Regions from separate parts of the Pseudofrankia sp. EUN1h genome, predicted to be linked through region 2. Evidence: riboswitches for the same ligand, from Rfam matches in the RefSeq annotation. Region 2 holds a riboswitch; the other holds the start of a gene.
What was found. A riboswitch is a leader RNA that binds a small molecule or an ion and turns the genes downstream of it on or off. The one in region 2 is predicted to bind ZMP and ZTP.

Region 1: linked by a shared signal. The riboswitch ahead of glyA (serine hydroxymethyltransferase) and the one ahead of BCD49_RS19860 (phosphoribosylaminoimidazolecarboxamide formyltransferase) in region 2 are both predicted to bind ZMP and ZTP.

What each region holds. Positions count from the first base shown of each region.
Region 1 covers NZ_MBLN01000063.1:109,502-113,591, reverse strand. Annotated here, with positions in the region: gene BCD49_RS40965 (alpha/beta hydrolase) at 238-2,094, shown strand; ZMP/ZTP riboswitch at 2,205-2,291, shown strand; gene glyA (serine hydroxymethyltransferase) at 2,404-3,666, shown strand; gene BCD49_RS23245 (aldehyde dehydrogenase family protein) at 3,751-4,090, opposite strand, start outside.
Region 2 covers NZ_MBLN01000056.1:64,146-68,335, forward strand. Annotated here, with positions in the region: gene BCD49_RS19855 (carbon-nitrogen hydrolase family protein) at 145-1,125, shown strand; partial or broken gene BCD49_RS45140 (HhH-GPD-type base excision DNA repair protein) at 1,365-1,460, opposite strand; ZMP/ZTP riboswitch at 1,628-1,710, shown strand; gene BCD49_RS19860 (phosphoribosylaminoimidazolecarboxamide formyltransferase) at 1,745-2,890, shown strand; gene BCD49_RS19865 (nuclear transport factor 2 family protein) at 2,920-3,753, opposite strand; gene BCD49_RS19870 (TetR/AcrR family transcriptional regulator) at 3,850-4,190, shown strand, end outside.

The DNA of each region.
Region 1 (4,090 bases), on a different contig from region 2:
GCACCCGGCCTCGCTACTGGGCAGGGGTCGCACCCGGCGGGGGGTTGTCGACGCCGAGGGTTGGGGTCCGGTCGGGACGGGGAGGGAGCACGACGCGACTGTCACGCACTGTGACTGAGCTGTCGCTTGTGTTGGCGGCTCGTCGCTGATCGCCGCGCCACAGACCTGCCGGATCGGTTCCGCCGATTTGGCAGGGACCCCCGGGCGCCGCGCCGACCCGACCGGAGGCCGAGGCCCGTGAACCAGCCCTGGCGGTACCAGCACCAAGGCCAGCACCAAGGCCAGCGTCGGGCCGAGCGTCGAGGGCCTCGTCGAGATCATCGGCGAGCCGGTCCCCGGGGGACCACCAGCGCCGCGGCGCCCGCCGGCTCGCGGCGGGCGCGGCTCACCAGCGCCCTGGCCCTGGCCTCGCTGTCCGTGGCCGGCCTGGTCGCCCCGGCGCCGGCCGCCGGCATGGCGGTGGCTCCGTCGCCGCAGGCCGGGACGGGCCGGCTGTCGGCCTGGACGGCGTGTGGCACGGGACTGGAATGCGCGACGCTGCCCGTCCCGCTGGACTACGCGCATCCCGGCAACGGGACGATCGATCTGGCGGTGATCCGCCGACCGGCGGGCGAACCGGCGCGGCGACTTGGATCCCTCGTCTACCTGGAAGGCGGCCCCGGGGTCTCCGGCGTCGACTCCATCCGGACGTACCCGGAGCTGTTCGACAAGGCGGTACGCGACCGGTTCGACATCGTCGGGTTCGACCAGCGGGGTGTCGGCGCGAGCGCGCCCGTCCGCTGCCTCACCGACCGGCAGAAGGCCAGCGAGCTGTCCGGCGGCGCCGTCGTTCCGCACCGGGCCGCCGGAGCCGGCGCGGGCGCGGGTGCCGGTGCGGGTGCCGGGGCCGGCGAGGAGATCGACGAGGACGTCGACCGGCTACCGGGCGGCTCTTCGGGCTCCTCCACGGCCGTCTCCCCGGACGTCGTCAGCCCGGCTCACGGCCCGTCCTCGTCGCCCGCCACGGCCGCGCCCGCCGGGCAGCCACCCGCCCGGGAGGGCGAGGTGCTGGCCGGCTTCGAGGACACCGCCGCGTCGGACCGGCTGGTCGCGCGGGGCTGCGAGCGCTGGAGCGCGACGCTGCTGCCGTACCTGTCGACCGAGTTCGCGGCCCGCGACCTCGACGTGCTGCGCGCCGCGCTCGGTGACGATCGGCTGACCGCCTACGGCGCCTCGTACGGCACGGAGCTGGGCGCCACCTACGCCCAGCTGTTCCCGACCCACATTCGCGCCATGGTCCTCGACGCGGTGGTCGACCCGAGGCTGTCCGCGAACAGTCCGTTCGCGGAGACCCGGTTGCAGGCCCTGGGCTTCGAGGCGGCCTTCAACGCCTTCCTCGCCAGCTGCGCGAGCGACCCGAACTGCGGCTTCGGCCACGGCGACCCCGGGGGCGCCTACGACCGGCTGATCGCCCGGCTCGCCAAGCACCCGATCTACGCACAGGGCAAGGACGCCGACAGGACCCGGCCGGTCGACGACTCGACCGCGATCACGGCCGTGCTCCAGCTGCTCTACAGCGAGGAGCAGTGGCCGATCCTCGCGGTCGCCCTGGAGCTGGCCGACGAGTTCAACGACGGCTCCGTGCTGCGGTCGCTGGCGGACCAGGGATCCGGACGGCGCCAGGACGGCACGTACGACAACTCCTTCGACGCGAACACCGCCATCAACTGCGCCGACCAGACCTATCCAGCCGACCTCGCCGTCTTCCGGCGGTTCGTGCGCGATCTCTCCCGGGAGGCCCCGCGCTTCGGATCGTCCCTGGCGCTCGGCGGCATGACGTGTGCCTTCTGGCCGGTCCCGTCCGCCGACCGTTACACCGGGCCGTTCCGGGCCGAGGGCTCGCCGCCGATCCTGCTGGTCGGCACCACCGGCGACCCGGCGACGCCGTACCCGGAGGCACGCTCGCTTGCCGGCCAGCTGGAGAACGCCGTCCTGCTGACGTGGCGCTCCTACACCCACGGCGCCTACGAGGGCCCCAGCACCTGCGTCCACAACGCCGTCAACCGCTACCTGATCGACCTGGTCACGCCCAAGCCCGGCACCGTCTGCTCCTGACCGCCGGACAGCCCCTGACCGCTCCCGACTGCTCCGACCGCTCCTGACCGCGTCGGTCCGGTGCCCCCGCCGGGCGTGGAAAGCTCGCCAGGGGCGGGCGGCTAGACTTCAGGCCAAGTCGTGACTGGCGTGCTGGGGTGGAATCAACCACCGGGGAGCGACCGATYGGCACGGCACCGTGCGCCTGGGTGTCACCGGCGGACAGCGCCTGCCCACAGTGCRCATCGTCCGTCGGCGGCCCATGCGGACGACCTACCGGCGACGTGTGGACGCGGACGGGCCGGGCAGCCACATCCCTGGAGGTCTCCCATGCACGAGCCAGCCATCAAACACCTCGTCAGCGCCGATCCGGAGATCGCTGACCTGGTCGAGTCCGAGGCACGGCGGCAGTACGAGAAGATCCGCCTGATCGCGTCGGAGAACTACGTCTCCACCGCCGTTCTCGAGGCGGCGGGCACGATCCTGACGAACAAGTACTCCGAGGGCTACGTCGGCAAGCGGTACTACGAGGGCCAGCAGTTCATCGACCCGATCGAGGCGCTGGCCATCGAGCGGGCCAAGTCGCTGTTCGGCGTCGAGCACGCCAATGTCCAGCCATACTCGGGCTCGCCGGCCAACCTCGCCATCTACCTGGCGTTCCTGCAGCCGGGCGACACCGTGATGGGCATGGCGCTGCCGATGGGTGGCCACCTCACCCACGGCTGGTCGGTCTCCGCGACCGGCAAGTGGTTCCGCTCGGTGCGTTACAACGTCCGCCAGGACACCGGCCGGGTCGACATGGACGAGGTCCGCCAGCTCGCGCTCGCCGAGCGCCCGAAGGTCATCTTCGCCGGTGGCACCGCGATCCCGCGCACGATCGACTTCCCGGCGTTCGCCGAGATCGCCCGCGAGGTCGACGCGGTCCTGGCCGCCGACATCGCGCACATCGCGGGCCTGATCGCCGGTGGCGCGCATCCGTCGCCGGTGGGCTACGCACCGGTCATCTCGACCACGACCCACAAGACGCTGCGCGGCCCGCGCGGCGCGATGCTGATGACCGACGCGGCCCACGCCTCGGCGATCGACAAGGCCGTCTTCCCCGGCCTGCAGGGCGGCCCGCACAACCACACCACCGCGGCGATCGCCGTCGCGCTGCGCGAGGCGGCGACGGCCGACTTCCAGACGTATGCCCACCAGATCGTCGCGAACGCGGCGGCGCTGGCCGAGGCGCTCACCGAGCGCGGCTTCGACCTGGTTTCCGGCGGCACCGACAACCACCTGATCCTCGTCGACCTCACCAGCAAGGGCATCGGCGGCAAGCCGGCCGCGAAGGCGCTCGACCGGGCCGGCATCGAGCTGAACTACAACACCGTCCCGTACGACACCCGCAAGCCGTTCGACCCGTCCGGGCTGCGCCTCGGCACCGCCGCGGTCACCACCCGCGGCATGGGCCCCGGGCAGATGCGCCAGATCGCCGCCTGGATCGACCAGGCCGTCAAGGCCGCCGCGGACGACGACGAGGCGGTCCTCGCCCAGATCGCCGGCGAGGTCCGCGACCTCACCGCCGGCTACCCCATGCCGGGCTGGGCGTAACCGCTCGCCAAGCAACGACGTATCCGGCCGCCAGGCGTCTCGCCTGGCGGCCGGCCGCCGTTCGTCTGCTGGCATCGAGCAGGCCTAATCCCGGATGACGGCCTTGGTGCGCATCAGGAACTCGCCGAGGTAGCCGTCGTGCGGAACGTTCGGGCGCATCCAGTACGTCGGGTGGTCGCCGAGGTAGACGTTGCTGATCGACGGGTCGTCGACCAGCCGGTCCACCAGCCCGGCGTCCTCGGTGATCGCCGTGAGCACCAGTGTGTCGCGCAGCGGCCCGGCGCCGTCCTTCGCCGACCACGGCGCCACCCAGACGCACGGGAAGCCCAGCTCGATGCCGGTCTGCGGCGCGTCGGCGCGGTCCACCTGGAAGACGGCCGGGCGCAGCACGGCGCCGCCGCCGGGCAGCGGGTCGACGATCCCG
Region 2 (4,190 bases):
GATCCACGCCTGACCTCGGAGGGTCGTCCCAGCGCGACCACGGTGAGAGGCAAAGGGGCTCAGGCCTCGGATCGTCGTCATAGGTCCGCTCGTCTCGAACGTCGACGGCCGCTGGGTGCTCGACGTCGGGACGCGGGAGAGCCGATGACGGCGAACAAGGCGTTCAAGCAGCGCGTGCGCGAACGAGCGCGCAGGACGGGCGAGTCCTACACGGCCGCGCTTCGGCACTTCCGCCAGCCCTCCGAGGGAACCACCATGCCGAACACCAATCCCTTCCGAATCTCGGTCGCCCAGCTCGACGCGCCGACGGATCCGCGTGATGCCGAAGCGTTTCAACGGGTGGGCCACGACGTACGTCGTCTGATGACCGAGGCCCGCGATCAAGGCGCTCGCCTCATTCATTTCTGCGAGGGAGCACTCTGCTCGCCAAATAAGCGGATCCTGTCCAGCGATCCGACCACCATGGCCGACGCCGACTGGAGCCGCTTCGACTGGGCGGCCCAGCGCGGCCAGCTTGAGGCGATCAGGAAACACGCCGCGGCATTGCGGCTGTGGACAGTCGTCGGAGCCGTGCACCGACTCACCGAGCCACATCGTCCACACAACAGCCTTTACGTGATCGACGACCACGGCCATATCATCACCCGCTACGACGAACGGATGCTGTCCAACACCAAGGTCAGCTATTTGTACACACCCGGCATCAGTCCGATCACCTTCGACGTCGACGAGGTGCGGTTCGGGTGCGCGCTCGGCATGGAAAGCGTGTATCCGGAGCTGTTCGCCGAGTACGAGCGAGCCGACGTTCACTGCGTGTTGCTTTCCACCATGGACAATGGCACCACCTTCGGCCTGCAGACACAGGCGCATGCCAGCACCAACAGCTACTGGATCAGCTATGCCACGGTCGCCGTCGACGCGGCCGCCGCGCCGTCCGGAATCGCTGGGCCTGACGGTCACTGGGCGACCCGATGCGGACCGCACGCCACCTCGGCCATCGCCACCGTCGATATCGACCGCGAACATGAAAGCCTCGCGCGCCCCTGGCGCCGAACGGCCCGCGCCGGCAGGTACGCAACCGCGGTCGTCGACGACGATCCTCGAGCACAACGAAGCTCGCTCTAACACGAAGGTCTCGACGGGCGTGCCCGAAGCGTTTCGCCCATCCCGGGTAGACGCTTCGGGCGGGCGGCGCCGCCGCGGTGCGTGCCCTGACGCACCGGCGGCATCCTCCGCGCAGCCAGACGAAAGGCGAGGTCGCAGAAGCCCGTCGGCGAGTCCGGCCGTACTCCGGGCGCCGCCACGTTTCATTGTCGCCGATGCACGGATCGGGAGACGAGGCCCCAGCCGTTCCTTGTTTGTCCGACTTGCCGGTCGAGAACCATGCCGATCAGCAGCGCGAGCGGGTCATTGGTCAGCAGTTCGTCCGCCGCGTCGTTCTGGCTCAGGTGAAGTCCCACGTGAGTACGGTAGCCGGCCCTTGCGCGGCGGTCGCCTCGCCGCTGGCCAGATCACGGTGTTGTCGGTCAGCCACGTCCGTGAAAGGGCCACAGCAGGCCGCGACGGTGTCCGTCATCCGCCTTTCCCGCCGAGGACGGCCGCGGGCTGACGTGTGGCTGCTACATTTGCGCATGGCCGCTACTGGCGCGGGTGGATGACCACCGGGGAACGGCCGGAAGACCGTCGACGCCGACCGCCTGGGCCCGCGACGCGCAGATGACTCCGCGCGACGTGAGGACGGCCGATGGACCTGCGGTATGGCATGAACCCCCACCAGCAGCCGGCGACGGCCAACCCGGTCGACGACGCCAGCCCGCCGGTGCGGGTCCTGCACGGCCAGCCTTCCTACATCAACATGCTGGACGCGTTGGAGGCCTGGCAACTCGTCAGGGAGGCGGCCGATGCCCTGGGCCGGCCCGCGGCCGCCTCCTTCAAACATCTCTCACCCGCCGGTGCCGCACTCGCCGGGCCGCTCGACGAGACGATGACCGAGACCTACGGGCTCGGCGCGTCGCCGGTGGGGATGTTGACGAGCGCCTACGTGCGGGCCCGCGACACTGACCCGAAAAGCTCCTACGGCGACTTCGCCGCGGTTTCCGCCCCGGTCGACGCGGAGCTGGCCGTACTGCTGCGCCGACTGGTCTGCGACGGAATCGTCGCGCCCGGTTATGAGCCCGGGACCGTGGCGACCCTGTCCGCGAAGAAGAACGGCACGTTCCTGGTCCTGGAAGCCGACCCTGCCCACCGGCCGCCCGCCCGAGAGATCCGTGAGGTGCACGGGATGCGCTTCACCCAGACCTGGGACGACGCCGTGCCCAACCGGCAGACGCTGGCTGATGTCCGCGTCGGCACGGTGCCCGACCACGCCCTCGACGACCTGCTCCTTGGCCTGATCGTGGCCCGTCACACGCAGTCGAACTCGGTCGCCTACGTCCGAGGCGGGATGACGCTTGGCGTCGGCGCGGGCCAACAATCCCGGGTGGACTGCGTCCGCCTCGCCGGAGCGAAATCCGACACCTGGTGGCTACGCCGCCACCCCCGCGTCCGAGCGCTGCACATCGGCCAGAACCCGAAGATCCAAGATAGCATCAACGACGAGATTCAGTACCTCGACACTGGCGCCGCCGGTTCCGGCCTCCCACCCAGGCCTGGAGGGGCCCCGCCGTTGACCGCCCTGGAGCGCGCCCAGTGGCTGAGCCGGCTCGACGAGGTCAGCCTAGCTTCCGATGGCGCTCTGCCCTTCCCGGAAAACATCGTTCACGCCCGCCGTCACGGGGTGCGCTACGTGGCCGAACCCGGCGGATCAATCCGCTCCGCGGAGGTCATCGCCGCCTGTCACGATCAGGAGGTCGCCCTCGTCCACACCGGACTGCGCCTGTTCCGACACTGACGTTCTTTCGGTTTCCTCCAGCACCGAGTTCATGTCCCGACGGGACCGGTGCGAGCGCCCCACAGTTCCGCGATCCGTCCGTCGGCGACACGGATGACTTCGATGAGTTCTCCAGTGTTGTCGGTCAGCCGGGAGCGGATCATGGCGCGGTCGTCCTCGGCGACCAGGTCAACGACCTCCGTGCGCAGATCCGGTGCGGCTGTGCGCATGGCGAGCCACCGTTCCTTGACCATGCCGGGTCCACGGGACTGGAGCGGGTGACTGTAGAAGTCAGCGGTGAAGATCTCGTCGACCGCCGGTAGGTCGAGCGCGTTGAACGCCGCGTGCATGCGATGCGCCAGGCCCCGACTTGTCTGGGCCTTCGTCGGCCCGGCGGGTGCGCGGCCGGTGTCGTCCACGAGCGCCCGCGCCAGCGGCTCCAGCCGGCCGAAGGCTCMGGCCAGGCCGATGTGGTCGGCATAGTCGCGGGATTCGACGATCTGCCCGTCACGGACACGGACCACGAACACGCACGGCAGGGCGAACTCGCCGCGGTCGGCCATCCCGGTGTAGGTGAACTCCACGACGACCACCTCCGGATCCGCCGTCCGATGCACGGCCATCTCCGTCGGTGCGAACGACCGAACACCGGCTACTCGCCCGGCTGACCCGYCGAAGTGCTGGCGCAGCTCGGCACGAGTACGCAGCGGTTGATCACCCAACGGCGCAAACGGGTGCCGGACGTCGGTCCGCTCCCCGTACAGGCCGGCGAGCGCGTCGAGCTGACGCTCCCGCTCGTCCGGTGCGAGATCACCAGAAACCAGCCGGCTCACGCCGGCGGTGACCATGCGAACGATGTCGGCCGGGGCAGGTGTCGGTACCATCGAGCCTCCAAACGAAGTCGCGACTCCGCCAACAGTAGCGGAGTCTGGACTTCGTTTACAAGGGCGGCAGGGCCGGACCGGAGGTAGGTGAGAGCCGTGCGGAAGAACGCCGTCGCCAACCGCGAGCGCATCCTGGCCGCCGCCGAAGCGGTGTTCGGCGAGCACGGCGCGGCCGGCTCCACCGAGGACGTCGCACGCCGCGCCGAGGTCGGCATCGCGACCGTGTTCCGCCATTTCCCCACGAAGGCCGCGCTGGTGGAGGCGGCCCTGGTCCGCCACTTCGATCTGCTCAACGAGCGGGCATCCACCCTGGCTGCCCAATCCGACCCCGGACAGGCCTTCCGAGACCTGCTGCGAACCATGGTCGAGGGCGGGTCGACGAAGTTGACGCTCGCGTCCCAGATGCCGGATGGACAGTTCCCACCGAGCGTCCGCCA